DNA from 4 places in the Streptosporangium sp. DT93 genome. Region 4 is predicted to be linked to each of the others. Evidence: riboswitches for the same ligand, from Rfam matches in the RefSeq annotation. Region 4 holds a riboswitch; each other region holds the start of a gene.
What was found. A riboswitch is a leader RNA that binds a small molecule or an ion and turns the genes downstream of it on or off. The one in region 4 is predicted to bind cobalamin.

Region 1 (6,988 bases), on a different contig from region 4:
CGCGCTCGCGGCGGGCGGCCACGCTCGAACCGGACTCCCCGCGCACCATCCGCCGCAGCAGGACCGGCGCCAGGAGCAGGCCGAGCACCGCCCAGGCGCCCAGCACCCCCGCGGTCTCCAGGTGCCGCCAGGACTCGCCGATCTCGACGGCGACCGCCGCGTCCGGCAGCAGCGCCGAGCGCATGCCGAGTCCCATCCAGTAGATCGGGTCTCAGCCCAGGGCGGCTCGCAGGACGTCGGGCGCCTCGACCAGGGACGGGCCGTACCAGGTCAGGTGCCGGCCGCTGACCAGCGCGGCCGGTGTCCCGGGGAAGAATCCGGGGCCGTCCTCGGCGGTGAACCGGTAGGGCTCGTCGGGCAGGACCACGAGGTCGGCGCCCGCCGCCAGCAGCTCGGGCAGGGCGATCCCCGGATAGCGTTCGGGGTGGCCGGCGTAGAGGTTGCGGACACCGAGCTTGAGCAGGAGGTCACCGGCGAAGGTGTCGCGTCCCAGGACCATCCAGGGTTTGCGCCAGACGGGGATCACCGCCTTTCGTTCCGCGGTGACCGGGGGAGCGGCCCATGCCCGTTCGGCGGCGGCGAGCCAGTCCGGCTCGGGAAGGCCGCAGGCCAGCGTGAGCATCCGGCGCAGGGAGGCGAACGCCTCCGGCAGGGTGCGGACCCTGGTCACCCAGACCGCCACCCCGGCCGACCGCAGCGCCTCCAGGTCGGCCGGGCGGTTCTCCTCCTCGTTGGCCAGCACCAGGTCCGGCTCCAGGGCGACGATCGCGTTCAGGTCCGGGTTCTTGGTGCCGCCGATCCGCCGTACCGGCAACGGCGCGGGGTGGGTGCACCAGTCGGTCGCGCCGGCCAGCAGGTGCGGCGCGGTCGCGGCGAGCGACTCGGTGAGGGAGGGGACGAGGGACACCACGCGCCGGACGGCGCCGTGCGTCCCGGCGGGGGTGCCGAGGTCGTCGAGCATCGTCGAGGTCCTCCCTGGCCCCGGCCCCGGGCGCGGGGCCGGTGATCTCATCGGGTCCCTCCCGCCAGGCCGAGCTCGTTCTCGCCCAGGGGTGCGAAGAAGCGTTCCACCTCCCGCTCGCCCACCTCGGCCAGGGTGGGGGGCGACCAGCGCGGGGAGCGGTCCTTGTCGATCACCTGGGCGCGGATGCCCTCCACCAGGTCGGGACAGGTCAGGGCCCTGAGTGAGACGCGGTACTCCTGGTCGAGCACCTCCTCCAGGGAGGCGAGCTCCCGGGCGCGGCGCAGGGAGCGCAGGGTGACCTTCAGCGCCGTCGGCGACTTGCCGCCGATCCGCTCCGCGGCCTCCTCGGCCGCGCTCTCGCCGCTGTCCAGCAGCCGCTCCACGATCTCCTCCACCGTGTCGGCGGCGTAGCAGGCGTCGATCCACCCGCGCTGCCCGGCCAGCTCACCGGGGGGAACGGGGCGGGCGAAGGAGGCGACCGTCTCGGTCACCTCCCGCCGGGCCAGCTCGGCGGTGAACGCCTCCAGGTCCCGCGACGGCACGAAATGGTCGGCCAGCCCGCAGGCCACGGCGTCGCCCGCGCCGACGGAGGAGGCGGTGAGCGCCAGGTGGGTGCCCAGCTCGCCGGGCGCGCGCGACAGCAGGTAGGTGCCGCCGACGTCCGGGACGAAGCCGATGCCCGTCTCGGGCATGGCCAGGGTCGTGCGCTCGGTGACGATCCGCACGCCGCCGTGCGCGGAGACCCCGACACCGCCGCCCATGACGATGCCGTCCATCAGGGCGACGTACGGTTTGCCGTACCGGGCGATGCGGGCGTTGAGGTGGTACTCGTCCCGCCAGAAGGCCGCCGAGGCGCCGCCGCCCGCCCTGGCGTCGTGGTAGATGGAGCGGATGTCGCCTCCGGCGCACAGCCCGCGCTCGCCCGCGCCGCCGACGAGCACGGTGACGACGCTCTCGTCGTCGGCCCACTCCCGAAGGGCGGCGTCGATGCGGCGGACCATGTCGTGGGTCAGCGCGTTCAGGGCACGCGGCCGGTCGAGCAGGACGCGCCCGAGGCGGCCGACGACCACGGTCTCGACCCCGACGTCGGTTCCGGGTTCGCGGGCGCGTACCGATGCCATGCGTGTTCGCTCCATCCTCGTGGACAACACGGATCACCCCGCGGCCGGTGTCCTGACTCCCGGATCGACATGCGTCATCAGGCCTTCCCGGCTTTCGCCGGTGGCCGTCGATGTCGCACTTCCCGGTCACAGTGGCGGGACCGCGCTGGATTCACACCGGCTTCCCCGCGCCGCGGGCCTTGCCCACGAACATATAGTTGGACGTCCTAGTAAGTCCAGATCGGCACCCGATCATCGGGTCAGGGAAGAAGGGGCGAGGGCCCGGCGGGCGGACGTAGCGGCTGCCGTAGGACTGCACCCAGCCGTGCTCGGTGGCCACGTGGCCCTCCAGCCGCTCGGCGAAGTACTGGACCATGTCGTTGCGCTCGGGCTCGCCGTGGACCAGGACATCGAGGCCGGCCTCCTCCTGGAAGGCGAGGACGTCGCGGATCTCGGCGGCGATGCGCTCGTCGTAGGCGGCCTGGTCGATGCGGCCCGCGCGCAGGTCGGCGCGGGCTACCCGCAGTTCGTTCGTCTGCGGGAAGGAGCCGATCGTCGTGGTGGGCAGGAGCGGCAGCTTGAGCCGGGCGCGCTGGGCCGCGACCCGCTCGCCGTAGGGGGCGGCACGGCGGCTGTCGGCGCCGGTGACGTCCGCGCTCCGCTCGCGGACGGCCGGGTCGCGGGTCAGCGTCGACTCGGCGCGGGAGCGCAGGGCGGCCCTGTTGTCGTCGAGCAGATCGGCGACGGCGTCCGTCCCCAGGGTGAGGCCCCGGGCGAGAGTGACGATCTCGGCGCTCTTCTGGCGGGCGAAGGCGAGCCAGCGCCGGACCTCGGGGTCGAGGTTCGTCTCCAGTGTGGCGTCGTGGGGCACGTGCAGCAGGGAGCAGGAGGCCGCGACGTCCACGCGGCCGGCGAGTCCGCGCAGCGTCCCGAGCGTCGCCAGGGAGCGTTCGAGGTCGTTGATCCAGATGTTGCGCCCGTCCACGACGCCTGCCACCAGCCGCTTGCCGGGCAGGCCCCCGACGGCGGCCAGGTCCTCCAGGTTGGCCGCCGCGGAGCCGGTGAAGTCGAGCCCCAGGCCGTCGACGGGCGCGGCCGCCAGGACGGGAAGAGCCTCACCGAGCCGGTCGAAGTAGGCGGCGACCAGGATCTTCGGGCGCCGCGTCAGGCCGCCGAGCAGCCGGTAGGCGCGCGCCAGGGCCTCGAGGACCTCCCGCGGCCGATCCTGGACGAACGCAGGCTCGTCGAGCTGGACCCACTCGGCGCCCCCCTCCGACAGGGAGGCGAGGATCTCGGCGTAGACGGGCAGCAGCTCGTCCAGCAGCGAGAGCGGGTCGAAGTCCGCCGCGACGCCGGGGGCCGGCTTGGACAGCAGCAGGTAGGTGACCGGGCCGACCAGCACCGGCCGGGGCCTGTGGCCCCGCAGCAGCGCCTCGTTCAGCTCGCCGAGCTGCTTGCCGGGGTCGGCGGTGAACACGGTGTCAGGGCCGAGCTCGGGCACCAGGTAGTGGTAGTTGGTGTCGAACCATTTGGTCATCTCCAGCGGGGCGGCGTCCCGGGTGCCGCGTGCCATGGCGAAGTAGCCGTCCAGCGCGTCGGCCGCGACGGCGGCCCGGTGACGTCCGGGGACGGCGCCGACCATGACGGTGGTGTCCAGCACGTGGTCGTACAGCGAGAAGTCACCGCAGGGCACCTCGTCCAGGCCGGCGTCGGTCAGTTCGCGCCAGGTGGTGGCGCGCAGCCGGGCGGCGGTGTCGCGGAGCCCGGCGGCATCGACCCGGCCCGCCCAGTAGCCCTCGACGGCCTTCTTCAGTTCGCGGTCGGCTCCCTGTCGGGGGTAACCGTAGACGGTGGCGAGCGAACGCTCGGTCACGGAACTCTCCTTCGCGAGTCACGAAAGACACGTCCGGCGCTCGAGCGAGGACACGGCCGCAGCGCGGGCATGGCTCACCCGCGTGCTCGCCCAGCCCGCCCTCGAGGCCGTCGATGTCGCCGCGGGGGAGGAGACGGCCATCTCGCTCGGCGTGAACGTACACCGCCTGCGCCTGACCCTGTTCGTGCTGACCTCGCTGCTGGTCGGCGTGATGGTGGCCACCAGCGGCGCGATCGCGTTCGTCGGACTGATCGTGCCGCACGCCGCCCGCCTGCTGGCAGGCGCCGACCATCGCCGCGTGCTGCCGGTCACCGCCCTGCTCGGCGCGGTGTTCCTGCAGCTCGCGGACATCGCCGCCCGCACCGTCAACGCCCCGCAGGAACTGGCTCTCAGTATCGTCACCGCCCTGTTCGGCGTGCCGTGCTTTCTGTGGCTGCTGCGCCGCCGCTCGGCGGACCGGGCGGTGAACCTCACGTGAGGCTCGACGTGTGCGGCGTGTCCGTCGCCCTCGACGGCCACCCGATCGTGCACGAGGCCGACCTGTGGGTGGACGAGGGGGAGTTCGTCGGCCTGGTCGGGCCCAACGGCTGTGGCAAGTCCACCCTGCTGCGTTCGATCTACCGGGCGCTGCGCCCCGCGGCCGGGATCGTCACCGTGGGCGGCGACGACGTGCACCGGCTGCCCGCCCGCCAGGCCGCCCGGCGCACCGCCGTGCTCACCCAGGACAGCCCGGCCGACCTCGACTTCACGGTGGCCGAGATCGTCTCCATGGGCCGCACCCCGTACCGGGCCGACGCCGCCGCCGACGAGGAGCTGTGCGCGCGGGCGCTGGAGCGCGTCGGCCTGACCGGCGCCGCCGAGCGGATCTTCGTCACCCTGTCCGGCGGGGAGAGACAACGCGTCCTGCTGGCCCGCGCCCTGGCCCAGCAGAGCGGCCTGCTCCTGCTGGACGAGCCCACCTCCCACCTCGACGTCCGCCACCAGCTGGAGATCCTGCACCTGGTACGCGAGCTGGGCATCACCACCCTGGCCGTGCTGCACGACCTCAACCAGGCCACCGCCTTCTGCGACCGCCTCTACGTGATGAACGCCGGTCGCGTCGTGGCCGGCGGAGCGCCCGCTCAGATCCTCACCCCCGGCCTGATCCGCCAGGTGTACGGCGTGCGCGCCGTGCGGCGCACCCAGCTCGTCTTCGAACGGTTCAAGGAGGAGCGATGATCCCTCGGCTGCGGGCCCTGTCGCCGTCCGCCCGGTTCCGAAGGCACGGTATCGCCGGAATATTGGACATTAGTGATCTACTTTGTAAAGGGCATCGTATTGTAAAAAACAAACGAAAGACGCAAAAGCAACTATGGCAAATGACGGCCGATCCGTGTCCGTCCGGTGTCCGCGTGATGTTCATGGGCGATCCCGTCCCCGCCGAAAGGCGGACACCGGTCGGCGGGGACGGGCACGGCTCGCGCTGACGGGCGGAGCCGTGCCGCTCGTCCTGGACGTGACGGTGACGATACTCCCGGCCGGGCGCGCCACCGATGACCGGCCGGGGTGTCCGTCAGGTCATGACGTGCAGAGGGCCGGTGCGAAACGTGTCGTGGGCCCCGGACGCCCCCGCGTCTCAGGTGCGGTGGGACCCCTCCGTGATCTGCCGGAGGATGGACGTGTAGTCCCGGAAGGCGCCGCGCCCTTCGTCGGTCAGCGCCAGCCAGGTCCGGGGGCGTTTGCCGACGAAGCCTTTCGTCACCAGCACGTATCCGGCCTTCTCCAGCGTGCTGACGTGCTTGGACAGCAGTGAGTCGCTGACCTCGACCGCGTCCCTCAGGAAACCGAACTCGACCGTCTCCGCCGCCGCGAGCATGGCCATGATGGACAACCGCACCGGGGCGTGGATGATCTCGTCGAGCGCGTGCCGTGGATGGCTCACCGATGCTCCGGGGAGCGGAGCATGCGCACCGCGCCGTACAGCAGAGGGGCGCTCGCGATCAGCGCGACCAGTACACCGGCGACCGTGCGCGGGGCGCCCGGCTCCTGCGGGTGCAGGAACATGACGTAGAGGGTCCCGGCCACGGTCGTTCCCATGAACGCGCAGGTGACGGTGTAGGAGAGCCGGGAGTGTAGCCGGCCGTAGACCCGTTGCCGGGAGGCGTGGAGGAGGCCGGTCACGACAGTGACGCCGAGGGCCACAGTGGCGTACGTCATAACCGTCGCCGGGCCGAGCAGCCTGATCAGCCAGTAGCCGGTGACTGCGAGCCACATCCCCAGGAAGAAGTACGCGCCCCGGCGATCGGACTTTCGTACGGTGCCCTGCGCGCGGTCCACTTCGCGGAGGGCGGCCTCCGCCGACAGGCCGTTGTGTTCATGCATGTTTCCTCCTACTCATCTACTTCTCTTGTAGAAGAGTACTTAACCGTCGTTCAAGCATCCAGTCCTGCCCATCGGAGTCCCACGGTCGTGGCCGCGTACGCCCCGCGTGGTCGGCCTGGAGGAGCTTCCGCGAGAGGACGCTCTCAGATCATCCGCCCCCGGCATCGGAGCGGGGCGCGTTCATCACGAGGGCGTCCATCACGGTCGAGGCCGGCGACAGTCCCGATGAGACCGGTGGGCGTGACGGCCCCGATCGGGCACACCGAACCCGCGCGCAAGAGCGCCACCCGCCACGGGCGGCGAACGGGCGGCCGGCCATGCGCGAGGCCGTGACCCGGCCGAAGGCGCCTGGCTCGAAACCCGGCCTCACCGGTGTTCGCCGGAGGTGAGCGGGACGGGGCCGGGCGCACCGGACGTGTTCTTTTCAAGGGGGATCGCGAGCCCGGCCTGACCGGCACGGGCCGCGTCGTGTCCTGGGTGGAAGCGGCCGTCAGCCCATCCACATGCCGCCGTTGACGTCGATCACCGCTCCGGTGACGGACGCGGCGGCGGGGGAGCACAACCACTCGACCGTGCCGGCGATCTCCTCGGGCGGGGTGACCCGGCCGAGGGGGATCTGGCCTCGCAGGTCGTCCAGTTCCTCCTGGGACAGGCGGCTCAGCATCGGGGTCGCCACCGGGCCGGGGGCCA
Region 2 (6,988 bases), on a different contig from region 4:
GCCGGTTCCCCGCACGCCCACCTCAGCCCCCCTCACGCCCGTCGATCCCCGCCAGTGCCGCACGAAGACGCCCGGCCAGCTCGACGGCCTGCTCCCGCGACCAGGGGATCACCCCGTTCTCGGTCATCAGCGCGTGGTACTGCTGCCGCTCATACGGCGTTCCCGGTGGCAGGGGAGCGATGTGCCAGTGCAGGTGGGCGTTACCCTGCCGGCTCCCCAGCGACAGCACGTAGGTGCGCTCGGAGGCGACGACCGCCTCGACCGCCAGCGCCACCCGCCGGACCGTCCGCATCAACCGCAGGTAGCCCTCCTCGTCGAGGTCACGGACCACATGCTCGACGTGCGCCCTGGGAGCCACCAGGACCTTGCCCGGCACGGTGGGGTAGCGGTCCAGGAACGCGACATGGTGCTCGTCCTCGAAGACGATCTGTTCAAGGTCGTAACCGGGAGCACCCGCCAGGATCGCGCAGACGAAACAGGGACCGCTCCTGGCGCGCCGGACGTAGCCCGCGACGTCGAAACTCTCCCTGCGCGCCGAAGACGCCGAAGACGCCGTGTCGTCGCGGCCGGGACCGGTGGGGGACACGCTCATGCCTGCCACCATCGCACAGGACGGACCGACCGATCGAACGGCCGGCGAAGCCCGGGGGAGTGGCCCACCGATTCGGCCACGGCGAGACTCGATGACCGCGGAGACACTCTCGAATACGGTCACGTATCCGACCCGGGACGTCACCGTACGGCAACGGGTCTTTGCCGGTTCTCGCCGGCGTGAGAGAAGCGCAAGGGCCGGGACAGTGTCGTCGAGGTCGGTCATGCGTTCACGGTGGTGAGACAGTCCCCGTGAACGGGCTGAGCGGCATCGAGCTGCCGGATCTGTCGCTCGGCGGTCGCAAGGGGCATTACCGCATCCGTGTCCATTTTGGCTGGTTTCCCTGGAAGGGGGAGAAATACGGCACCCAGCGGCTGCTGATCATGGCGTACCCGGGGATCATGGCGTACCCGGGGCCGGGCGACAGGGTCGTCACCTGTCGCAGGCCGCCGAAGCGGCAGTGACGAACACCCTGTCGCGATTGCGGGCAGAACGGGCATGGCGCCTCGAAAGAGGGTAATTCTATACCATACAGAATTACCCTTCTGTACGGTTAAAGATGTTCTGTGCTGGTAGGGGCTGTATGGCGTGTTGCGTGGGTCTTCGTTCGCCGGACGGCTTGTCACGGGTGTTCCGTTCCGGCCGGCCCGCTCGAACCTGGTCCGGCTCGCTGTTCGTCCCGCGCGACCTGCCCCCTGAAGACCGCTTCCGGGGTGTGGAGGGGTGTGGATCGGATCTTGTGTCTGACGCGGCCCGCTCCGCGATCATGTTCGTCTCGAAGATCATGTTCGTCTCGAACGATCCACTCCGCCGGTCGGATTGGTCTCATCCGGTCGATCTGCTGGCTCGGGTGTTCTCGCTCGGGCGTTTGTGTTGTCACGGTGAATATCGTTGTGGCGAACACGGCGGACGCATTGACGTGCGTCTTTGTCTCGATCGGTCTGGCGTGCGGGGCCACTCCCCCACGTTATTTAAGATGAAATATCCATTTTAGTGGACAAATCGGTCATAGCTTTGACGGTTCCCGGCTCCCCCGGCCGGTGGCCGCGCCCGTTCCGGGGTCAGGGAGTCGGCGGAGAGCCGTACGCGTTCGGGGTGGGATGCTCGCGGGTCCCGGGCGGCAGCTTATTGCGGAAGCTAGGTTATTGCGTATAGGTTGCAATTAGTTGCGGTGCCCGTCGCCCGTCCTTCCTTGGTGAATGGTCCAACCGGATCGGCGGGCGCCGCCTCTCCCCCGCCCCAAGTGACGCGGTATGTCGCCGATGAGGCGACAGGTGGGGGCCGAGCGGTCTTGGCCGGGGGTGTTCGCCGGTGGGAGACGGCCGTGCCTGTTCGCGGCCTGTTCGCGGCCTGTTCGCGGTCGTGGTCGGCGGGTAGGCATCACCTGGGTGCGGGGCCGGGGGTGTTCGCCGCCGGAGGGTCGCCGTCGCGGGGGCGGCTGCGGCGGGGTGGGGTGAAGCGGTGCAGTTCGAGGATCGGTGGCAGCGGGGCCAGGCCGGGGCCGCCGGCGCGGATCCACGCGGCGACGTCGGCCGTGGCGTTCTCGTCGTTGACGAGGGCGAGCCACACCGGGCGGCCGCCGGCCGCGCGTGCTCGCGGTGTCGGCTGCACGACCAGGACGTTGGCCTGGTCGCACACGTCGAGGCAGTCGCTCACGCGGATGTGGGCGACCTCGGCCAGTTGGCGGATCTGCTCGTCGTGGTCGAGGGTGGGCACCTTGCGGGTGCTGCCGCAGCAGCAGTCGCGGCACACCGTGATTCTTTTCACGCGTTCCCTCCGCGGGCGGGCCGGTGGCGCGCCGCGCGGTCATCGCCCGCGCGCCTGCCGTCCGCCGTGAGGCCGGTCTCGACGGCGTGGTGATGTCTCGTCGCGGCCGACGCGTGTGTACGCGGGCAGGCAGGCACAGGGCGCCCGTCCTCTCTCGGGGAGATCCGCCCCGGCTGGTGAGGAGGCGACCGCGTGAGTCTCCTGGCTCTCGGGTCGATGCTCGTCCCGGCCTTCCCGCCCGTTGCCGGGCAGTGGCCTGTTCGGGATTCGCTCGCCGATCACAGTGGCGGGACCGCGCCGGATTCGCACCGGCTTCCTCGTTCCGCGCTCGCCTACGCCGACCATGCTCGCACACCACTCATCAACGACAAAGCGCGCACCACCTATCAAATCCGGCGCGGGGGTGCGGTCGTCGACGTGGGGGCTCAGGCGGCGGGGGGTTTGAGTCTTCTGACGAAGCGGGCGGCGGCGCGGTGACTCATGCCGGTCTCGCCGCGGACGAGGAAGACGGCCTGGTCGAACTGGCCGGAGGCCTTCAGCTCCAGGATCCGCTCGACGAGTTCGGGGCCGACCCCTCCGCCGACCAGTGCGTTGCGGGGGCGTTGCGCCGCCCGTACGGCGAAGACGATCAGGGCGATGGCCGCCGCCAGGACGACCACCGTCAGCAGGAGGATGACGACCGGGTTGGGCATGCGCAGAGCGTACCGCTACATGGTCATCACGGGGGAGATCGGGATCATCGGGATCATCGGGGCGAAGGGGGTCGTCACGGCCGGGTGCCAGGCGCGGGCGGCGGGAAGGGCAGGGCCGAGGTGACGGCGGTGACCGGCAGCGCCTCGTACAGGTGGGGAAAGGTCTCCTGGGCGTCCGGCGGTACCTCCATGCGCACGTCGAGCCCGGAGGGGTCGATGCTGAGCACCACCAGGGGGTCGGTGACGTCGCGGTAGAAGCGCTCCACGACGCCGCGAAGCTGTTCGGGGCCGGTGCAGGCGTGGATGAAGCCGACGTCGTCGAGGGTGAGGCCGAGGGTGGAGACGCGGTACTCCCCCGTCTCGCGGGCGGCCTCCCAGTCGCGGGCCAGGGCCAGGTGCAGGATGGTCACCGCAACCATGGTGCCCGGCGCGTGCGGGCCTGTCGACATGGCAGTGTCCGGGAGACCGGGGTGGGTCGGGGGGCGACGGGTGGTGGGCCGTACGGCGGCAGGGCCGTGACCGGTGGTGGCCGGTGGTGGTCGGTGGTGGCCGGTGGTGGTCGGTACTGGCCGGTGCTGGTCGGGCCGGTGGTGGCCGGGTGGGCCGCACCCGGCCGGTGAATCCCGGTGAGGACACGTGAGGTGGCTCAGCCGGTGGCGTGCCATTCGTGTCGCAGGATCGCGTAGATCAGCTCGCTGGTCCACTCCCCCTTGACGAACTCGTTGTCGACCAGGTGTGCCTCGCGGCGCATGCCGATCTTTTCCAGGACGCGGGCCGAGGGGTGGTTGCGGGCGTCCAGGCGTCCGATGACGCGGTGCAGGTCCAGGCCCTCGAAGCCCAGTCTCACCAGGGCCTGGGCGAGTTCGGTGGCGTACCCGTGGCCGTGGTGGTCGGGGTGCAGGACGTAGCCGATCTCCCCGCCGCGGTGCAGGCTGCTGGTCCAGTTGAGCATTCCGTCACCCAGCAGCTCGCCGGTGGCGGCGAGTTCGACGGCGACGGTCAGGGTCTGCCCCTCCTCCGTCAGGAGGGTCTGGGTCATCTTCGTGGTGAGGGATTCCTGGCTCTGCTCGCGGGTGCGAGGGTCCCAGTACAGGTAGCGGGTGACCTGCGGCAGGGACTGGATCGCGCACAGGGCGTCGAGGTCGGCCGGGGTGTAGGGACGCAGGAGCAGGCGTTCGGTACGGATGGGGTAGGTGGGCTTCAGCACCGGGTCAGGGTAGAGGAGGGGGGCGGCCGGCGGCGAGCGGGTTTTCGCCGGTCCCCCGGTCACTTGTTCGGTCGCGGGTCGGTATGGTGTCGGGCCGGTGCGGGCCGGTGCGGGCCTCGACCTGCTCCACTTGCGAGTGGAGTCGAAAGCGTGTTCCACTGAGCCGTATGCCATGGGATGCGCCCGCTCTGTTGTCCGCGCCGCCTGACGCCAGGCCGCGGATCGAGCGTTCGGCGCTGACCAGGGTTCACGGGGCGCTGACCTGCTACGAGGTGCAGGCGCGCACCGCGCTGGACAGCACGCCGCAGGGGTGGGCCGTCAGCCCCTACCGGGGGTGCGCGCATGGGTGCCGGTACTGTTCGGCCCGCCGGGGTCACCGGTATCTGGGCCTGGACGCCGGCGGTGACTTCGACTCGCGCATCGTGGTGCGTACCAACATCGTGGGTCGCCTGCGGGCCGAGCTGGGCTTGCGCTGGGACGGCGAGCACGTGAGCGTGGGTGTGGGCGGTGACTGCTACCAGGGCGCGGAGGACATCTACCGGCTGATGCCCGGGGTGGTGGCGGCGTTGCGTGAGGCGGGGGCGCCGTTCACGGTGCACACCAAGAGCCGGTTGATCCTGCGGGACGCCGATCTGCTGGCGGCGGCTCCGGGGGCGGGGGTGGTGGTGTCCATCGCGTTCGTCGACGAGCGGATCCGCCGTACCGTGGAGCCGGGCGCGCCGGGGCCGCAGAAGCGGCTGGAGCTGGTGGCCGAGCTGAACGAGCGGGGTGTGGCGTGCGGGGTGGCGATGGCGCCGGTGCTGCCGTTGCTGACCGACTCCCCCGACCAGCTGGCGGCCACCGTGCGCCGGGTGGCCGGCGCGGGGGCGGTCAGCCTGGTGCCGCGGGTGCTGCGTCTGCCGCCGGGGGCGCGGGAGTGGTACCTGGGGTGGCTGGGTGAGCACCATCCGGCGCTGGTGGCGCGCTACGGCGAGTTGTACGGGCGTGGCCCCGACGCCGAGGAGGGGTACGTGCGCGCGGTCACCGGTCAGGTGCTGCAGCTGGCCGCCCGTTACGGGATGGGCCCGGAGCGTCCCGAGCAGCCGCTGCCGCTCGCGCTGCCGCACCAGGCCCAGCTCTCCCTGCTGTGATGCGCTTCCCGGTCCGAGGGCCGGGGGTCAGCCGGCGGTGGCCGCAGAGGTCAGGGCGCTGCCCTTCTTCCACTCCTTGAAGGGCATCTGCCAGAAGCCCCAGCCGTTGTTCCACTCCATCTCGCGGTTGGTGCCCTTGATGGTGATCACGTCGCCGCGCTGGACCTGGTTGTAGTACCACTTGGCCTGGTCGGGGCGGGAGTTGATGCATCCGTGGCTGACGTTGCGGCGGCCCTGGGCCCAGACGTTGTTGAGGGCGTGGACGTACTCGCCGCTGTTGGAGAAGCGGACCGCGTGGTTGATCATCAGGTCGTAGTAGCCGGGGTCGCCCTTCTTGCGGCCCGGGGAGATCATGCGCTCGGGGTTGGCCTTGCCCATCGCGAGGTGGACGCCGCTGGTGGTGGTGTACTCGCGGGTGCTGGCGTTGCCCGCGCTGATGAGCATGGTCTGCACGACCTTGCCGTCGCGCTTGACGATCATCTTGTGCTTGCGGGCGTCGATGGTGGCGATCTGGGCGGCGCCGATGCGCAGGACCTTGGTGGTGTTCTTGACGCCGTACATGGCCTTGCCGCCCTGGACGCCCTTGAGGCGGGCGGTGAAGGTCACCTTCTGGTGGGGCTGCCAGAACTTGGCGGTCCGGTAGATCACGGTGGTGTCGTTGACCCAGCGCCAGGCGCCCTGGGCGGGCTTTTCGGCCTTGACCTCCAGGGCCTTCTCCACGGAGGCCTTGGCGGCCTTGGAGATGATCTGCTGGTTGAACGTGACGATGATGGGGGCGCCCACGCCGACCTTCTCGCCCTTGACGACCGGGGTGACGTCGGCCACCTCGAGTTCGTGTTCGGGCTTGAGGGTGCGGAAGGAGCTGGTGGCGGTGGTGCCGTCGACGGCGCGTGCCGAGACGGTGTAGTCGCTGGCGGGGATCATCGGGGTGCTGGAGACCCACCGGGTGCGTTCGGCGTCGAAGTCGCCCTCCAGCGCCTGGGTGCCGCTTTTGACGACGACCTCTTCCAGGGCGCCGCCCGAGGCGATGACCACGACCTTCTTGTCGGGGCGTACGGCCTTGCCGCCGTCGGCGGGGCTGATCTTTATGACGGGCGCGGCGGGCGCGGGCGTGCTGGAGGCGGCGGGCGCCTCGGTGCTGGCGCCGGTCGTGGCTCCGGAGTCCTTCGTAGCGGCCCCCCCGGAGCAGGCGGTGGCCAGCACCGCCGCGGTCGCCAGGGCCAGACCGGCCAGCGGCGTCCTGAGGTGTCGGCTTTCTACGATCAGCACAATTTCTCTCCCCAACTACAGCAAACTGCACTTAAAACACTAATAGGAGATGCGTGGTGTCTGAGCCTGGTTGCGCCCACTTCGGTAACGTTTCGGTCTCTTCGTAAGGCGGGAAAGACGCCGACCGCGAGTCAGGGGACGAGAGGATGAACGGCCGCCGACCGGCCGGGGCCGCCCCGGGGCCGCCCCGGGGCCGTGTGCGGCGCGCGGGTGAGGTGCACGCGGGAGGCGCCGCGGTGGCCGGGCAGGGCCGGGACGTACCGGAGGCGGAACGGGGGCAGGACGAGGCGCAGGACGAGGCGCAGGGCCCAGGCGTCGCCGGGCAGGGGGC
Region 3 (6,988 bases), on a different contig from region 4:
CAGCGCGGCGTGGCGCACCGCGATGCCCGCCACGCGCGCGGCGCGCTCGGGGTCGGCCACGTAGACGGTCAGCCCGTCCTCGTCGATCTCCTTGAACGAGAACGGCACCGTGATGATGCGCCCGTCGAACTCGGGGATGGCGACCTGGGTGGCGGCGTCCAGCGGGGACAGGCCGTCGTCGTTCTCCTCCCAGGAGGCGCGGCTGCTCGTCAGGCACAGTCCCTGCAGGATCGGCACGTCCAGCTCGGCCAGCGCGCCGACGTCCCACGCCTCGTCGTCCCCGCCGGCCGACGCGGTCGCCGGCCGGGTGCCGCCCGCTGCCAGGACGGTGACCACCAGGGCGTCCACCGTGCGCAGCGCCTCCACCAGGCCGGGCTCGGCCGTGCGCAGGGACGCGCAGTACAGCGGCAGCGCCCGCGCCCCGGCCCGCTCGATCGCCAGGCAGAGCGCCTCGACGAAGGCGGTGTTGCCGGACACGTGGTGGGCGCGGTAGTAGAGCACGCCGACGACCGGCCCGTCCTGCCCGTCCTGCCCGTCCTGCCCGTCCTGGTCGCGCGCCTCGCGCTCCAGCGTCCCCCAGGTCGGGGTGGGGGCGGGGGCGGCGAAGCCGTGGCCGGTGAGCAGCAGCGTGTCGGACAGGAACCGGTGCAGCTCGGTCAGGTTGGCCGGGCCGCCGTGCGCGAGGTAGGCGTGCGTCTCGGCGCAGACCCCGCCGGGCACGGTGGACAGTTCCATCAGCTCGGCGTCCGGTGCCTGCTCGCCGCCGAGCACGACGACGGGCCGGGGCCCGGCGAGGAGGGCGTCCAGTCCCTCCTCCCAGGCGCGGCGCCCGCCGAGCAGGCGTACCACGACCACCTCGGCGCCCTCCAGCAGCGGTGGCAGGTCGTCGACGCCCAGGCGGGCGGGGTTTCCCAGACGGTAGTCGGCGCCGCTCGCGCGGGCGCTCAGCAGGTCGGTGTCGGAGGTGGAGAGCAGCAGGATCACGCGGCACACTCCATCGGCGGTGTCGCACCGCGGTGGGGGAACGGCGAAAGCGGTGTCGCACCGCGGTGGGGGAACGGCGAAAAGCGCACGGAGCATCCTCCCTCGGGGTCCTCGCCCCGGGTCGTCGTCGGCCGCGACGGCTGGAGTCTCCTGGCTCCCGGATCGGTGCTCGCCCCGGCCTTCCCGCCCGTCGCCGGGCAGTGGCCCGGTTGAGGTTCGCTCCCCGGTCACAGTGGCGGGACCGCGCCGGATTCTCACCGGCTTCCTCCCAACGCCATCGCCACCGATGACACTACGGCAGTCCGGCTCTCCGCAAGAAACTGGTATTAGCATCCCGTGCGTGGACATTGCCGACTTTCATGGACGATCCCGGCCTGACGCGTGTCCCGGCGCACTTCAGGTCCATGCCGCCGCCGACGGCGGCCTGGCCCGTGTCCGCGTGCCCGGAGGCCGCCTGACCCCCGACCGGCTCCGGGAACTCGCCGAGGCGGCCCGCCTCCACGGTGACGGGGCCCTCGAACTCACCTCCCGGGCCAACGTGCAGGTCCGGGGTCTCGCCCCGGACGAGGAGCACGGATTCGCCGCGCGGATGGCGCGGGCGGGCCTGCTGCCCTCGACCACCCACGAGCGGATCCGCAACATCCTGGCCTCCCCGCTGACCGGCCTGGACGGTCCCGGCGGCGGGGGGATCGCCGACGTCACGCCGCTGATCGGCGAGCTGGACCGGCGGTTGTGCGCCCGGCCCGCGCTCGCCGCCCTTCCCGGCCGGTTCATGTTCGCCCTCGACGACGGGCGCGGTGACGTCGCCGGGCTGGGCGCGGACGCCACGGTCGTGTTCGTCGCTCCCGACCGGGTCGCGCTGCTTCTCGCCGGGACCGACACCGGCCTGCGCGTCGGGGCGGATACGGCCGTGACCGCCCTGCTGGCCGCCGCCGAGGCGTTCCTCGACGAGCTGGCCGCCCGGGACGTCACCGCCTGGCGGATCTCCGAGCTCCCCGACGGTCCCGTCCTGGTCGCCGATCGCGTGCTGACCGCCCTCACCGCGCGGGTGACGCCCTTCGAGCCGGTACGACCGCGACCCGTGGCGCTCGGACCGGTGGGACTCGTCGGAGACTCCGCGCGCGTCGCGCTCGGGGTGGCCGTGCCCCTGGGGCGGCTGACCTCCGACCAGGCGCGGCTGCTCGCCGGCCTCGCCTCCGGCGGGGAGATCCGCCTGACCCCCTGGCGCGGCGCGGTCCTGCCCCGCCTGGCCCCCGCCGAGGCCGCGGACGCGGCCGGCCGGCTGCGGGCCGCCGGTCTGGTCGTCGACCCCGCCTCGCCGTGGATCGGCGTCACGGCCTGCGCGGGCCGTCCCGGCTGCGCCAAATCCCTGGCCGACGTGCGGGCCGACGCGACCGCCGTCGTCGCCCTGGCCCCGCCCTCCCGGCGCCCGTACGGCACCGATACGCTCCCCGTGCACTGGGCGGGCTGCGCCAGACGCTGCGGCCGTCCCAGGGGGCGGGTCGCCGACGTGGTCGCCACCGGCCACGGCTACCACCTGGAGCTTGACGGCACCGGCCTGACCTGCTCCGGCATCGAGGAGACCGCGGCCGCGGTGACGGCCGCCAGAGGGGAACTGTGATCGACTACGTCCGCGACGGCGCGGAGATCTACCGCCGCTCCTTCGCCACCATCCGCGCCGAGGCCGACCTGGGCGCGCTGCCCCCGGACGTCGCCCGGGTGGCGGTCCGCATGATCCACGCCTGCGGGATGGTCGACCTGGTGAACGACCTGCGCTGGTCGGCCGGGGTGGTGCCGGCGGCCCGCGAGGCGCTCCTCGCGGGCGCCCCGGTGCTCTGCGACGCCATGATGGTCGCCTCCGGGGTGACCCGGCGCCGCCTGCCCGCCGGCAACGAGGTGATCTGCACGCTCGGCGACCCCCGGGTCCCGGCCCTGGCCGAGGAACTGGGCACCACCCGCAGTGCCGCCGCCCTGGAGCTGTGGCGCGACCGGCTCCAGGGATCGGTGGTCGCGATCGGCAACGCGCCCACCGCGCTGTTCCGGCTGCTGGAGATGGTCGAACAGGGAGCCGGGCGTCCGGCCGCCGTGCTGGGCGTCCCGGTCGGCTTCATCGGCGCCGCCGAGTCCAAGCAGGCCCTCGCCGAGCACCCGTCGAACCTGGAGTACCTGGTCGTGGACGGGCGCCGGGGTGGAAGCGCGATGACCGCCGCCGCGGTCAACGCGATCGCGAGCGAGGAAGAGTGAACGACGACGTGGGCGACACCATGGGCGACAACGCGGGCCACACCGTGAACGACACCACGAGCGGCACCGCTGGCGACGGCGCGGGCCACACCGTGAGCGCCGGCGCACACGCAGGCGTGACCGTACGCGCGACCGGGCGGCTGTGGGGCGTGGGGCTGGGGCCGGGCGATCCCGAGCTGGTGACCGTCAAGGCCGCCCGCCTGATCGGCGAGGCCGACGTGATCGCCTTCCACAGCGCCCGCCACGGCCGGAGCATCGCCCGTTCGGTGGCCGTCCCCTACCTGCGCGAGGGCCAGGTCGAGGAACCCCTCATCTACCCGCTCACCACCGAGACCACCGACCACCCGGGCGGCTACCAGGGGGCGATCGACGACTTCTACGCCGACTGCGCCGAGCGCCTCGCCGCCCACCTGGACGCCGGGCGCGACGTGGTGGTGCTGTGCGAGGGCGACCCGCTCTTCTACGGCTCGTACATGCACATGCACAAGCGCCTGTCGCACCGCTACGTCACCGAGGTGGTACCGGGCGTGACCTCGGTGAGCGGCGCCTCGGCCGTGCTGGGACGCCCGCTGGTCGAGCGCGACGAGGTGCTGACCGTGCTGCCGGGAACGCTCCCGGCCGAGGTGCTCGCCGAACGCCTCGCCGCCACCGACTCGGCGGCGGTGCTGAAGCTCGGCCGTACCTTCACCAAGGTCCGTGACGCCCTCGCCGAGGCCGGGCGTCTGGACGAGGCGTGGTACGTCGAGCGCGCCACCACCGGGCAGCAGCGCATGGCACCGCTCGCCGAGGTCGATCCGGCCGGCGTGCCGTACTTCTCGCTGGCCCTGATCCCCAGCCCGGTCAACGCGGCACACCCCGCTTCCACCGGCTCCCCCGCCACCACCGCTCAGGCTTCCGTTCCGCCCGGCACCACGGTCACGGTCTCCGTGCCTGCCTCCGTGCCTGCCTCCGTGCCGGTCGGCGGGCCGGTCGAGGCGCCGGTCGGTGTGCCGGTCGGCCGGCACGCCACGGGCGGGGACCGGTCGCGCGGCGAGGTGGTCGTGGTGGGGCTCGGCCCGGCCGGGCGGCCCTGGCTGACCCCCGAGGCGCAGGAGGCGCTGGCCGCCGTCGACGAGCTCGTCGGGTACGGCCCCTACCTGGACCGCGTCCCGCCGAACCCGCGCCAGCGCCGCCACCCCACCGACAACCGGGTGGAGGCCGAGCGGGCCGCGCACGCGCTGGAGCTGGCCCTCACCGGGTCCCGGGTGGCGGTGGTCTCCTCGGGCGACCCGGGGGTCTTCGCGATGGCCAGCGCGGTGCTGGAGGTGGCGTGCGAGCCGAGGTTCGCCGGCGTGCCGGTCCGCGTGCTGCCCGGCCTGACCGCGGCGCACGCGGTGGCCAGCAGGGCCGGGGCTCCCCTGGGCCACGACTACTGCGTGCTGTCGCTGTCGGACCTGCTCAAGCCGTGGGAGGTGGTCGCGGGGAGGATCAGCGCCGCCGCGCGGGCCGACCTCGTCCTGGCGATCTACAACCCGGCCTCCCGCAGCCGCACCTGGCAGGTGGCCGCCGCCCGCGACCTGCTGCTGGAGCACCGCGTCCCGCAGACGCCCGTGGTGATCGGCCGCGACGTCGGCGGAGCCGCCGAGAGCGTGACCGTCACCACCCTGGGCGACCTGGACCCGGCCGCGGTCGACATGCGCTGCCTGCTGCTGGTGGGCTCCTCCACCACCCGGGTCGCCGAGCGGGGTGGCGGCCGGGTGGTCTTCACCCCCCGCCGCTACCCGGCATGACCTCCGCCACCGCCGGGGACGGCCGCGTCCTCCAGCCAGGCGAGCGCGGCCGGCACGTCCCCCACCGCGGGCACCCCCGCGGGCGGGGGCGGGCGGCGTACGATCACGACCGGCAGCCCGAGCTCGCGGGCGGCCCGCAGCTTCGCCGTGGTCATCTCGCCGCCGCTGTCCTTGGTCACCAGCACTTCCACCCGATGCTCGCGCATCAGGGCCGTCTCCCCCTCCACGGTGAACGGCCCCCGGCTGAGCAGCACCTCCGTCCGGCGCGGCATCGGCGGCTCGGGCGGGTCCACCGAACGGGCCAGGAACCAGTGGTCGTCGAGGCCCGCGAAGACCGGCAGGCTCCTGCGTCCGGTCGTCAGGAACACCCGCTCCCCCAGCGACGGCAGCAGCCCGGCGGCGGCCTCCAGCGACGTCACCCAGCGCCAGTCGTCCCCGGGGCCCGCCTGCCAGCCGGGACGGCGCAGGATCAGCAGCGGCAGGCCGGTCCGCCCCGTCGCCTCGACCGCCGAGGCGGTCATCCGGGACGCGAACGGGTGGGTGGCGTCCACCACCGTGTCGATCCCCCGCTCCGCCAGCCAGGCCGCGAGCCCGCCGGGACCGCCGAACCCGCCCTCGTGCACCTCCCCCACCGGCAGCTTCGGATCGCGCACCCGGCCCGCGAGCGACGACACCACGTGCGTGCCCTCGCGCCCGGCCAGCGCGGCGGCCAGCCTCCTGGCCTCGTCCGTACCGCCCAGGATCAGGATGTTCGGCACCCCGCCACCTCTCCCCGCTCGCACCGTCGGATGCTTGGACCATGAGCACTTCCCTGCGGCACGGCTGGACCACCGGCGCCTGCGCGACCGCGGCCACCGCGGCCGCGTACACCGCCCTGCTGACCGGTGAGTTCCCCGACCCGGTGCGGATCACCCTGCCCGGCGGGCGACGCCCGGCCTTCGCCCTGGCCGTCGAGGAGCTCACCGGCGCCACCGTGGCCACCGGGGCCGCGACCGGGACCGCTGCCAGGGCGGCGGTGGTCAAGGACGCCGGTGACGACCCCGACGTGACGCACGGCGCGCTGATCTCCTCGACCGTACGGCACGGCGCCCCGGGCTCCGGGGTGGCCTTCAGTGCCGGCCCCGGCGTGGGCACCGTCACCAAGCCCGGCCTGCCGCTGCCGGTGGGCGAACCCGCGATCAACCCGGTCCCCCGGACGATGATGCGCGAGCACGTCGCCGAGGTCGCGGCCCGGCACGGCGGGAGCGGCGACGTGCTCGTGGAGATCTCCGTGGAGGGCGGCGAGGAGCTGGCGAAGAGGACCTGGAACCCGCGGCTGGGCATCCTGGGCGGCCTGTCGATCCTCGGCACGACCGGCATCGTGGTGCCCTACTCGTGCTCGGCCTGGATCGACAGCATCCGCCGCGGCATCGACGTGGCCAGGGCCGCGGGCCACACCCACGTCGCCGGCTGCACCGGCAGCACCTCCGAGAGGGTCGCCGCCGAGCTGTACGGGCTTCCCGACGACGCGCTGCTGGACATGGGCGACTTCGCCGGGGCGGTGCTGAAGTACCTGCGCAGGCACCCCGTCCCCCGGCTGACCGTCGCCGGGGGCATCGGCAAGCTCTCCAAGCTCGCCGACGGCCACCTCGACCTTCACTCCGGGCGCTCCCAGGTCGATCCGGGGATGCTGGCCGGGCTCGTCCGCTCCGCGGGCGGGGACGAGGGCCTGGCCGGTCGCGTCCTGGAGGCCAACACGGCGCTGCACGCGCTGCACCTGTGCCAGGAGGCGGGGCTTCCGCTGGGCGACCTGGTCGCCGAGGGTGCCCGCCGCACCGCCGCCGGGGTACTGCGCGAGGCGCCGGTGATCGTGGACGTGGTGGTCATCGACCGCGCCGGCACCGTCGTCGGCCGCGCCGGCTGATCCCGCCCGGCGCGGCGTCGCGCAGGCCGGTCGCCGCACCACGCGGGCCCGGCGCCGCACCGCGCGGGTCAGTCACGGCAGCGCGCGG
Region 4 (6,988 bases):
TGCTGCTGCGACTGCAGCGTCTGAGGCCACCGGTCGTCCCAGGACGGGTGCGACGACGGCGACGCCTGCCAGGGGTGCCGCGACCGTGGCGTCCATGAGACCGGTCGTCCCAGGACGGGATCCGCCGCGACCGTGGCGCCTGGGGCACCGGCGGTCGCCTCAGGCCGGGTCCTCCCCCGGCCTGTCGCCGCCCATGCCCCGGGAGCCCACCGGACGCGGACCCGGCCCGCCCGCCGTCGTCCCGGCGAACAGCCCGGGAACGGCCGCCGAGGCGGGCGGGGTGTCGACCCGGAAGCGCGGCAGCGACTCGGGGTACCTGTCCCGGACGAAGGCCACCAGGTGCTCGCGGATGTCGCACTTGAGGTCCCACGCGCTGGCGGAGTCGGAGGCGCTCATCAGGGCGCGCAGCTCCAGCAGCCCGTTGGGGAGGGTGTCGGTGACCTGGAGGGTCCAGTCCTTCTGGTCCCAGAGCGGGTGCTCGCGCAGCGCGCGGTAGAGCTCGGCGCGCAGCTCCTCGACCGGCACCGACCAGTCGGCCCTGATGAACACGTGGCCGACCACCCGGCTGCTGTGCCGGGTCCAGTTCTCGAACGGGTTGGCCGTGAAGTACGAGACCGGCAGCACCAGCCGGCGCTCGTCCCACAGCCGCAGCACCACGTAGGTCAGGCTGAGTTCCTCGATGCGGCCCCACTCGTCCTGGACCACGACGACGTCGTCCAGGCGGAGCGCGTCGCTGAAGGCGAGCTGCAGCCCGGCGAGCATGTTGCCCAGCGTCGACTGGGCGGCGATGCCGACCACGACGCCGGCGATCCCGGCCGAGGCCAGAAGACCCGCTCCCAGCGCCCGTACCTGCGGGAACGTGAAGAGCATCGCGCCCAGTGCCACCACGATGATCACGGCCGAGGCGACCCGGCGGACCAGGGTGATCTGGGTGCGGATGCGGCGGGCCCTGCGGTTGCGCTCGCCCTCGACGGCGACCAGCCGGTCCAGGACGACGTCGGTGATCGCGTAGGCGGCCTGGACGACCAGCCAGGTGGCGCACGCGATCAGGACCAGGCTGAGACCACGATCGATCGCCTGGCCCGCCGAGCCCGCCACCAGGGTGGGCTCGCCGGTGCGGTCGGGCGTGTAGACGGTGTAGGCGGTCGCCACGGCGGCCGTGGCGAACCCCGGCCAGGTGCAGCGGCGCACCAGCGGGCCGGCGAGGATCCATCTCTCGCCGATCAGCCGTGAGCGCAGCACCCTGCGCACCGCCTCCACCGCCACGATCGCGGCGGCCACGGAAACGATCATGATCATCCAGTTGGACACGGACGACGTCCCCTCGGTCTTTCTGTCTTTCGGCTGCCTTTCCGGGTTCTCCAGCTAATCAGAAGGACTCGTCGAAGGTGACATTCCCCTCGACCGCCATCTGGTAGGCCGAAACCCTCCTCTCGAAGAAGTTGGCCAGCTCCTGGACGTCCTGCAGCTCCATGAACGCGAACGGGTTGGCCGTGCCGTACCGGGCGGGCATGCCGAGCCTGACCAGCCGCTGGTCGGCCACGTACTGCAGGTAGAGGCGCATCGGCTCCACGCCCATCCCGGGCATGCCCTCGCCGCACAGGTCGGCCGCGAAGGCCAGCTCCGCCGCCACCGCCTCCTCGACCATCCGGGTGACCTGCTCGGTGAGCTCGTCGTCGAACAGCTCGGGCTCCTCGGCCCGTACGGTCTCCACCACGCCGAAGGCGAACTCCATGTGCATGGACTCGTCGCGGAACACCCAGTTCGTCCCGGTGGCCAGGCCGCTGAGCAGGCCGCGGGAGCGGAACCAGTACACGTAGGCGAAGGCCCCGTAGAAGAACAGGCCCTCGATGCACGCCGCGAAGCAGATCAGGTTGAGCAGGAACGCCCGCCGGTCCTGGCGGGTCTCCAGCCGGGTCAGCCCGCCGAGCGAGTCGATCCAGCGGAAGCAGAACCCGGCCTTGTCGCGGATCGAGGGGATGTGCTCGACCGCGGCGAAGGCCTTGACCCGCTCGTCGTGGTCGGGCAGGTAGGTGTCCAGCAGGGTCAGGTAGAACTGGACGTGCACGGCCTCCTCGAAGAGCTGCCTGCTCAGGTAGAGGCGCGCCTCGGGCGCGTTGAGGTGCTGGTAGAGGTTGAGGACCAGGTTGTTGGCCACGATCGAGTCGCCGGTGGCGAAGAACGCCACGAGGCGGTTGATCAGGTGGCGTTCCTCGGGGGTCATCCGCGCCAGGTCGGCCAGGTCGGAGGCGAGGTCCACCTCCTCGACGGTCCAGGTGTTGCGGATCGCCGCCCGGTAGCGCTCGTAGAACTCCGGGTAGCGCATCGGCCGCAGGGTGAGATCCATGCCGGGGTCGAGCAGCATCGGAAGCGGTGCCTTTCATGAAACAGGTGGAACGGGAAGAGAGCGATCGGCGTTCTACTGGCAGGCGTCGCAGTACTCGGGGTTCTCCAGCGAGCAGGCGACGGCACCGGCGTCGGCGACGAACCCGGTCGTGCCCGGCGCCCCGGCCTCCGTCCCCGTCCCCGTCCCCGACGGGATCCCGGCCGGGGACGTGTCCGGGGTTGCCTGGACCTGCGCCGCCACGGTGGCCTGCGCGATCCGGGTGGCCGGGCGCGAGCGCAGGTAGTAGGTGGTCTTGATCCCCGACTTCCACGCGTAGGCGTACATCGAGGAGAGTTTGCCGATCGTCGGCGTGGCCATGAAGAGGTTCAGCGACTGCGACTGGTCGATGTAGGGGGTGCGCGCGGCGGCCAGGTCGATCAGCGCCTTCTGCGGCAGCTCCCAGGCGGTGCGGTAGAGCGGCTTGAGGTCGTCCGGGATCTCGGGGATGTCCTGGATCGAGCCGTCGGCCCGCTTGACGGCGTCGCGGATCGCCGGGGTCCACAGGCCCCTGGCCTGAAGGTCGCGGACCAGGTAGCGGTTGACCTGGAGGAACTCCCCCGAGAGCGTCTCGCGCTTGAAGACGCACGACACCTGCGGCTCGATGCACTCGTAGCAGCCGGCGATGGAGGCGATCGTGGCGGTGGGCGCGATCGCGATCATCAGCGAGTTGCGCAGCCCGGTCACGGCGATCCGCTCCCGCAGCCGGGCCCACCGCTCCGACGTGGCCGCACCGTAGTGGTCGGGGTGCAGCACCCCGCCCGCGGCCCTGGTCTCCTCGTACGAGGGGTGCCGGCCCCGCTCGGCGGCCAGGTCGCAGGAGGTCGCGTAGGCGGCGAGCGCGATCTCCTCGGAGATCCGGGTGGACAGCTCCAGCGCCTCCGGCGAGTCGAACGGCAGCCGGAGCGCGAACATGACGTCGGCCAGGCCCATCATGCCGAGCCCGATCGGCCGCCACCTCAGGTTGGCGTTCCTGGCCTCGGGGGTCGGGTAGAAGCCCAGGTCGATGGTGCGGTCCAGGAAGCGCACGGCGGTGCGGACGGTCGCGCGCAGGCGGTCCCAGTCGATCCCCTCGCCGGTCCCCGCTCCGGTTCCCGTACCGGTCCCCGCCCCGGTCGCCGTGCCGGTCCCCTCGGCGGCCCCCGCAGCGGCCGCCGCGCCGGGCGCGGACAGGTGCGCGGCGAGGTTGATCGAGCCCAGGTTGCAGACCGCGGTCTCCGCGTCCCCGGTCACCTCCAGGATCTCGGTGCAGAGGTTGGACAGGTGGATGACGTTCCGCGGCCTGCCGGTCTGGTTGGAGGTCCGGTTGGCCGCGTCCTTGAAGGTCATCCAGCCGTTGCCGGTCTGGGCGAGCGTGCGCATCATCCGCCCGTACAGGGCGCGGGCCGGGATCTGCCGGGCGGACAGGCCCTCGGCCTCCGCGGCGCGGTACGCCTCGTCGAAGGCCGCCCCGTACAGGTCGGTCAGGTGCGGGACGTCCTTGGGGTCGAACAGCGACCACGTCGCGTCGGCCTCGACCCGGCGCATGAACTCGTCGGGGATCCAGTTGGCGAGGTTGAGGTTGTGCGTGCGCCGGGCCTCCTCGCCGGTGTTGTCGCGCAGTTCGAGGAACTCCTCGATGTCGGCGTGCCAGGGCTCCAGGTAGACGCAGGCCGCGCCCTTGCGCCGGCCGCCCTGGTTGACGGCGGCGACGCTGGAGTCCAGCGTGCGCAGCCAGGGCACGATGCCGTTGGAGTGGCCGTTGGTGCCGCGGATGAGCGAGCCGCGCGAGCGGACCCTGGTCCAGGCGATCCCGATGCCCCCGGCGTACTTCGACAGCCGGGCGACCTGCGTGTAGCGCTCGTAGATGGACTCCAGCTCGTCGCGGGGCGAGTCGAGCAGGAAGCACGAGGAGAGCTGGGGCCTGCGCGAGCCGGAGTTGAACAGCGTGGGCGAGCTGGGCAGGTAGGACAGCGAGGCCATCAGCGCGTACAGCTCGGCGGCCTCCCCGACGGTCTCGGACAGGCCGCAGGCCACCCGCAGGAAGAAGTGCTGCGGGCGCTCCAGCACCTTGCGGGTGCTCGGGTGGCGCAGCAGGTAGCGGTCGTAGACGGTACGCAGCCCGAAGTACTCGAACCGGTCGTCTGCCCCGGGCACGACCAGCGCGTCCAGCGCGCCGGCGTGCGCGGCCACGAACTCCGCGAGCCGGTCCTGGACGAGCCCGGCCTCGTGGGTGGCGGCGACGGAGTCGGAGAAGGTCCGCACGCCGTGCTCGGCGGCCTCGTCGGCGATCAGCCCGGCCAGCATCGCGGCGGCGATCCTGGAGTTCTCCGGATCGGTGATCACTCCCGCGGCGGCCTCGTCGATGGCCAGCCTGCGGGCTGCGGCCCCGCCGGCCCCGCCGGCCCCGCCGGCCCCGTCCGCGCCGCTCCCCGCCCGCGCGCCGGTCTGCGCTGCGGTCCGCGCCAAGGTCTCTGTCACGTCATGCCCTCGCTCGTTCGGACTTCCCCCTGCGGCTCCGCCGGGGGCACGCGTCCGCGAGCGATTCCGGGCACGCCGGATCGCCTCGTTCCGCGAGCCCTCCCACGAGGCCCTGGACAACAACGTCACCGGCAGGTCTTCGGACTCACGGGCGCACCGCACACACCTACCGGCCGTCGCTTCCCAGGCATGGCTCACCCAGTGCTCAATGACGGCTTTCGTTCCCGTTCACCGCTGCGGGGCAGTCCCGGACTCTCACCGGGGTTCCCTCTTGCCTCGCCCCTCGCGGGGCGAACCAGCAACGATCAGGATCCTACATCTAGGGCCGCCTGACGCAACTACCCCAACAGGTTGTGTCTGAGGACGTCAAAAGCCCGAGCTCGTGAAGCACGCCCCGGGTCCGGCCGGTCTCGGTGGACAGCCACCTGCGGAAGTCGTCGCCGCCGAGGAAGACCCGGCTCCACCCGTTCGCCGCGCACAGGGCGCGCCAGTGCGGCGTGGCGTCGAGCCTCTCACAGAGGGCGACGGCCGCCTGCCTGTCCCCCGGGCTCATGTCCCGGGGGCCGAGCAACCCGCACCAGTCGCTGTACTCCAGCCGGACGTCGAGCTCCATCAGCGTCGGCGCGTCGATCCCCTCGATCCTGACCCCCGAGGAGACCGCCAGGGGACGCAGGCGGCCCGCGGAGATCCCCGGCAGCAGCGCGCGGGCCGACCCCAGCATGGCCGCCACCCGGCCCAGCCGGAGCGCCTCGGCCGCGTCCTCCGCGACGAGGTACCCGGCGTACTCCAGCAGCCGGGTGTCCACCCCGAGGCATTTCCCGATCATGCCGTAGAGCACGTGGTCGGAGCCGCCCTCCAGCCTGCCCCCGACCGTCAGCCTCGCCGGGTCGCGGTGCAGCGCGGCGGCGAAGTCCTCGAAGGCGCGCAACCGGGAGCCGGCCGGGACGACCAGGGCCAGCCAGTCGCCGGCCAGCCGGGCGAGGGGGGTGGCGGCCTCGACCACGGCGGTGGTGTTGGCGATCTCCGCCGCGGCGACCATGGGCATCGCGGTGACGAGCAGCCTGCCCTCGCGCGCGAACGAGGCGCGGGAGGCGTCCGGCGCGCCGGACGCCTCCGGGCCGCCGAGGTGGCCGGGGTCACCGGGATCGCCGGCGGCCCCGGCGAGGTCGGGCACGCCGGGGACGACGAAGGCGTCACGCGGGGCCGACCCCAGCACCCCGGGCCGGTCGACGGCCATGACGGTGCGGGCCAGCCCCGAGCGGACCATGACGGAGGCCAGCCGGCGCGCGATGCCGTCCCAGCCGTGGCCGTCGGCCGCGGGTTCGAGGAGGAACAGCCGGTCCACCACCGTGCCCGCGGGCGCGTCCCCGGCCGCGCAGCCCGCGAGCAGCGCGGTCCCCGCCGCCAGCGCGAAAAACCCCCTGCGGCGCATAAGCGCCCCTTCCCCCAGGAACCTCCTATACCCTAGGTTACGTCGATATCACTTTCTGTCATGGAGTGGGGGGTGTGACCGGCCGGGCGGGTGGTTCTCACTCCACGGTGACGCTCTTGGCCAGGTTGCGGGGCTTGTCGACGTCCCGCTCCAGCGCGACGGCGGCGTGGTAGGCGAAGAGTTGCAGCGGGATCGAGAGCAGGATCGGGTCCAGCTCGGTCTCGTTCTTGGGCACCACGATGCAGTCGTCGGCCAGCTTGGGGTCGGCGACGCGGTGGCCGACCATGAGCACCCGCCCGCCCCTGGCGCGGATCTCGCCGAGCGTGGTGAGGTTCTTGTCCAGCAGCTCGTCGTCGGGGACGATCGCCACCGTCGGCATCTCCGGCCCGATCAGCGCCAGCGGCCCGTGCTTGAGCTCGCTGGCCGGGTAGGCCTCCGCGTGCACGTAGGAGATCTCCTTGAGCTTCTGCGCGCCCTCCCTGGCCACCGGATAGCCGCGGACCCGGCCCACGAACATCATGCTCGGCGCCCCGGCGTACTTGTGCGCCAGCTCCCTGATCTCCGGCTCCAGCACGAGGATCTCCTTGATCTGCTCGGGCAGCCTGCGCAGGCCGTCGCAGATCCGCCGGCCCTCGGCCGGGGACAGGTCCCGCACCCGGCCCAGGTGCAGCGCCAGCAGCGCGAACGCGACGGCCGTCGAGGTGAACGCCTTC

Region 1: linked by a shared signal. The riboswitch ahead of ACLQ2R_RS34195 (enoyl-CoA hydratase/isomerase family protein) and the one ahead of ACLQ2R_RS07145 (ribonucleoside-diphosphate reductase subunit alpha) in region 4 are both predicted to bind cobalamin.
Region 2: linked by a shared signal. The riboswitch ahead of ACLQ2R_RS26945 (hypothetical protein) and the one ahead of ACLQ2R_RS07145 (ribonucleoside-diphosphate reductase subunit alpha) in region 4 are both predicted to bind cobalamin.
Region 3: linked by a shared signal. The riboswitch ahead of cobN (cobaltochelatase subunit CobN) and the one ahead of ACLQ2R_RS07145 (ribonucleoside-diphosphate reductase subunit alpha) in region 4 are both predicted to bind cobalamin.

What each region holds. Positions count from the first base shown of each region.
Region 1 covers NZ_JBNCLF010000023.1:75,035-82,022, reverse strand. The annotation lists gene ACLQ2R_RS34205 (hypothetical protein) at 1-196, opposite strand, end outside; gene ACLQ2R_RS34200 (helical backbone metal receptor) at 212-961, opposite strand; gene ACLQ2R_RS34195 (enoyl-CoA hydratase/isomerase family protein) at 1,009-2,085, opposite strand; cobalamin riboswitch at 2,111-2,275, opposite strand; gene metE (5-methyltetrahydropteroyltriglutamate--homocysteine S-methyltransferase) at 2,237-3,937, opposite strand; gene ACLQ2R_RS34185 (FecCD family ABC transporter permease) at 3,915-4,415, shown strand; gene ACLQ2R_RS34180 (ABC transporter ATP-binding protein) at 4,412-5,155, shown strand; gene ACLQ2R_RS34175 (winged helix-turn-helix domain-containing protein) at 5,553-5,858, opposite strand; gene ACLQ2R_RS34170 (hypothetical protein) at 5,855-6,298, opposite strand; gene ACLQ2R_RS34165 (SDR family NAD(P)-dependent oxidoreductase) at 6,789-6,988, opposite strand, start outside.
Region 2 covers NZ_JBNCLF010000014.1:76,082-83,069, reverse strand. The annotation lists gene ACLQ2R_RS26955 (HIT family protein) at 23-592, opposite strand; gene ACLQ2R_RS26950 (hypothetical protein) at 844-1,056, shown strand; gene ACLQ2R_RS26945 (hypothetical protein) at 1,973-2,359, opposite strand; cobalamin riboswitch at 2,534-2,731, opposite strand; gene ACLQ2R_RS26940 (hypothetical protein) at 2,785-3,051, opposite strand; gene ACLQ2R_RS26935 (DUF952 domain-containing protein) at 3,126-3,461, opposite strand; gene ACLQ2R_RS26930 (hypothetical protein) at 3,522-3,671, shown strand; gene ACLQ2R_RS26925 (GNAT family N-acetyltransferase) at 3,698-4,258, opposite strand; gene ACLQ2R_RS26920 (radical SAM protein) at 4,426-5,388, shown strand; gene ACLQ2R_RS26915 (Ig-like domain-containing protein) at 5,416-6,657, opposite strand.
Region 3 covers NZ_JBNCLF010000014.1:140,926-147,913, forward strand. The annotation lists gene cobN (cobaltochelatase subunit CobN) at 1-984, opposite strand, end outside; cobalamin riboswitch at 1,106-1,278, opposite strand; gene cobG (precorrin-3B synthase) at 1,271-2,605, shown strand; gene ACLQ2R_RS27225 (precorrin-8X methylmutase) at 2,602-3,228, shown strand; gene ACLQ2R_RS27230 (precorrin-2 C(20)-methyltransferase) at 3,345-4,997, shown strand; gene ACLQ2R_RS27235 (cobalt-precorrin-6A reductase) at 4,985-5,755, opposite strand; gene ACLQ2R_RS27240 (cobalt-precorrin-5B (C(1))-methyltransferase) at 5,797-6,900, shown strand; gene cobM (precorrin-4 C(11)-methyltransferase) at 6,969-6,988, opposite strand, start outside.
Region 4 covers NZ_JBNCLF010000002.1:435,878-442,865, reverse strand. The annotation lists gene ACLQ2R_RS07160 (DUF5685 family protein) at 1-24, shown strand, start outside; gene ACLQ2R_RS07155 (mechanosensitive ion channel family protein) at 160-1,311, opposite strand; gene ACLQ2R_RS07150 (ribonucleotide-diphosphate reductase subunit beta) at 1,370-2,365, opposite strand; gene ACLQ2R_RS07145 (ribonucleoside-diphosphate reductase subunit alpha) at 2,420-4,843, opposite strand; cobalamin riboswitch at 4,957-5,158, opposite strand; gene ACLQ2R_RS07140 (tripartite tricarboxylate transporter substrate-binding protein) at 5,163-6,275, opposite strand; gene glmS (glutamine--fructose-6-phosphate transaminase (isomerizing)) at 6,373-6,988, opposite strand, start outside.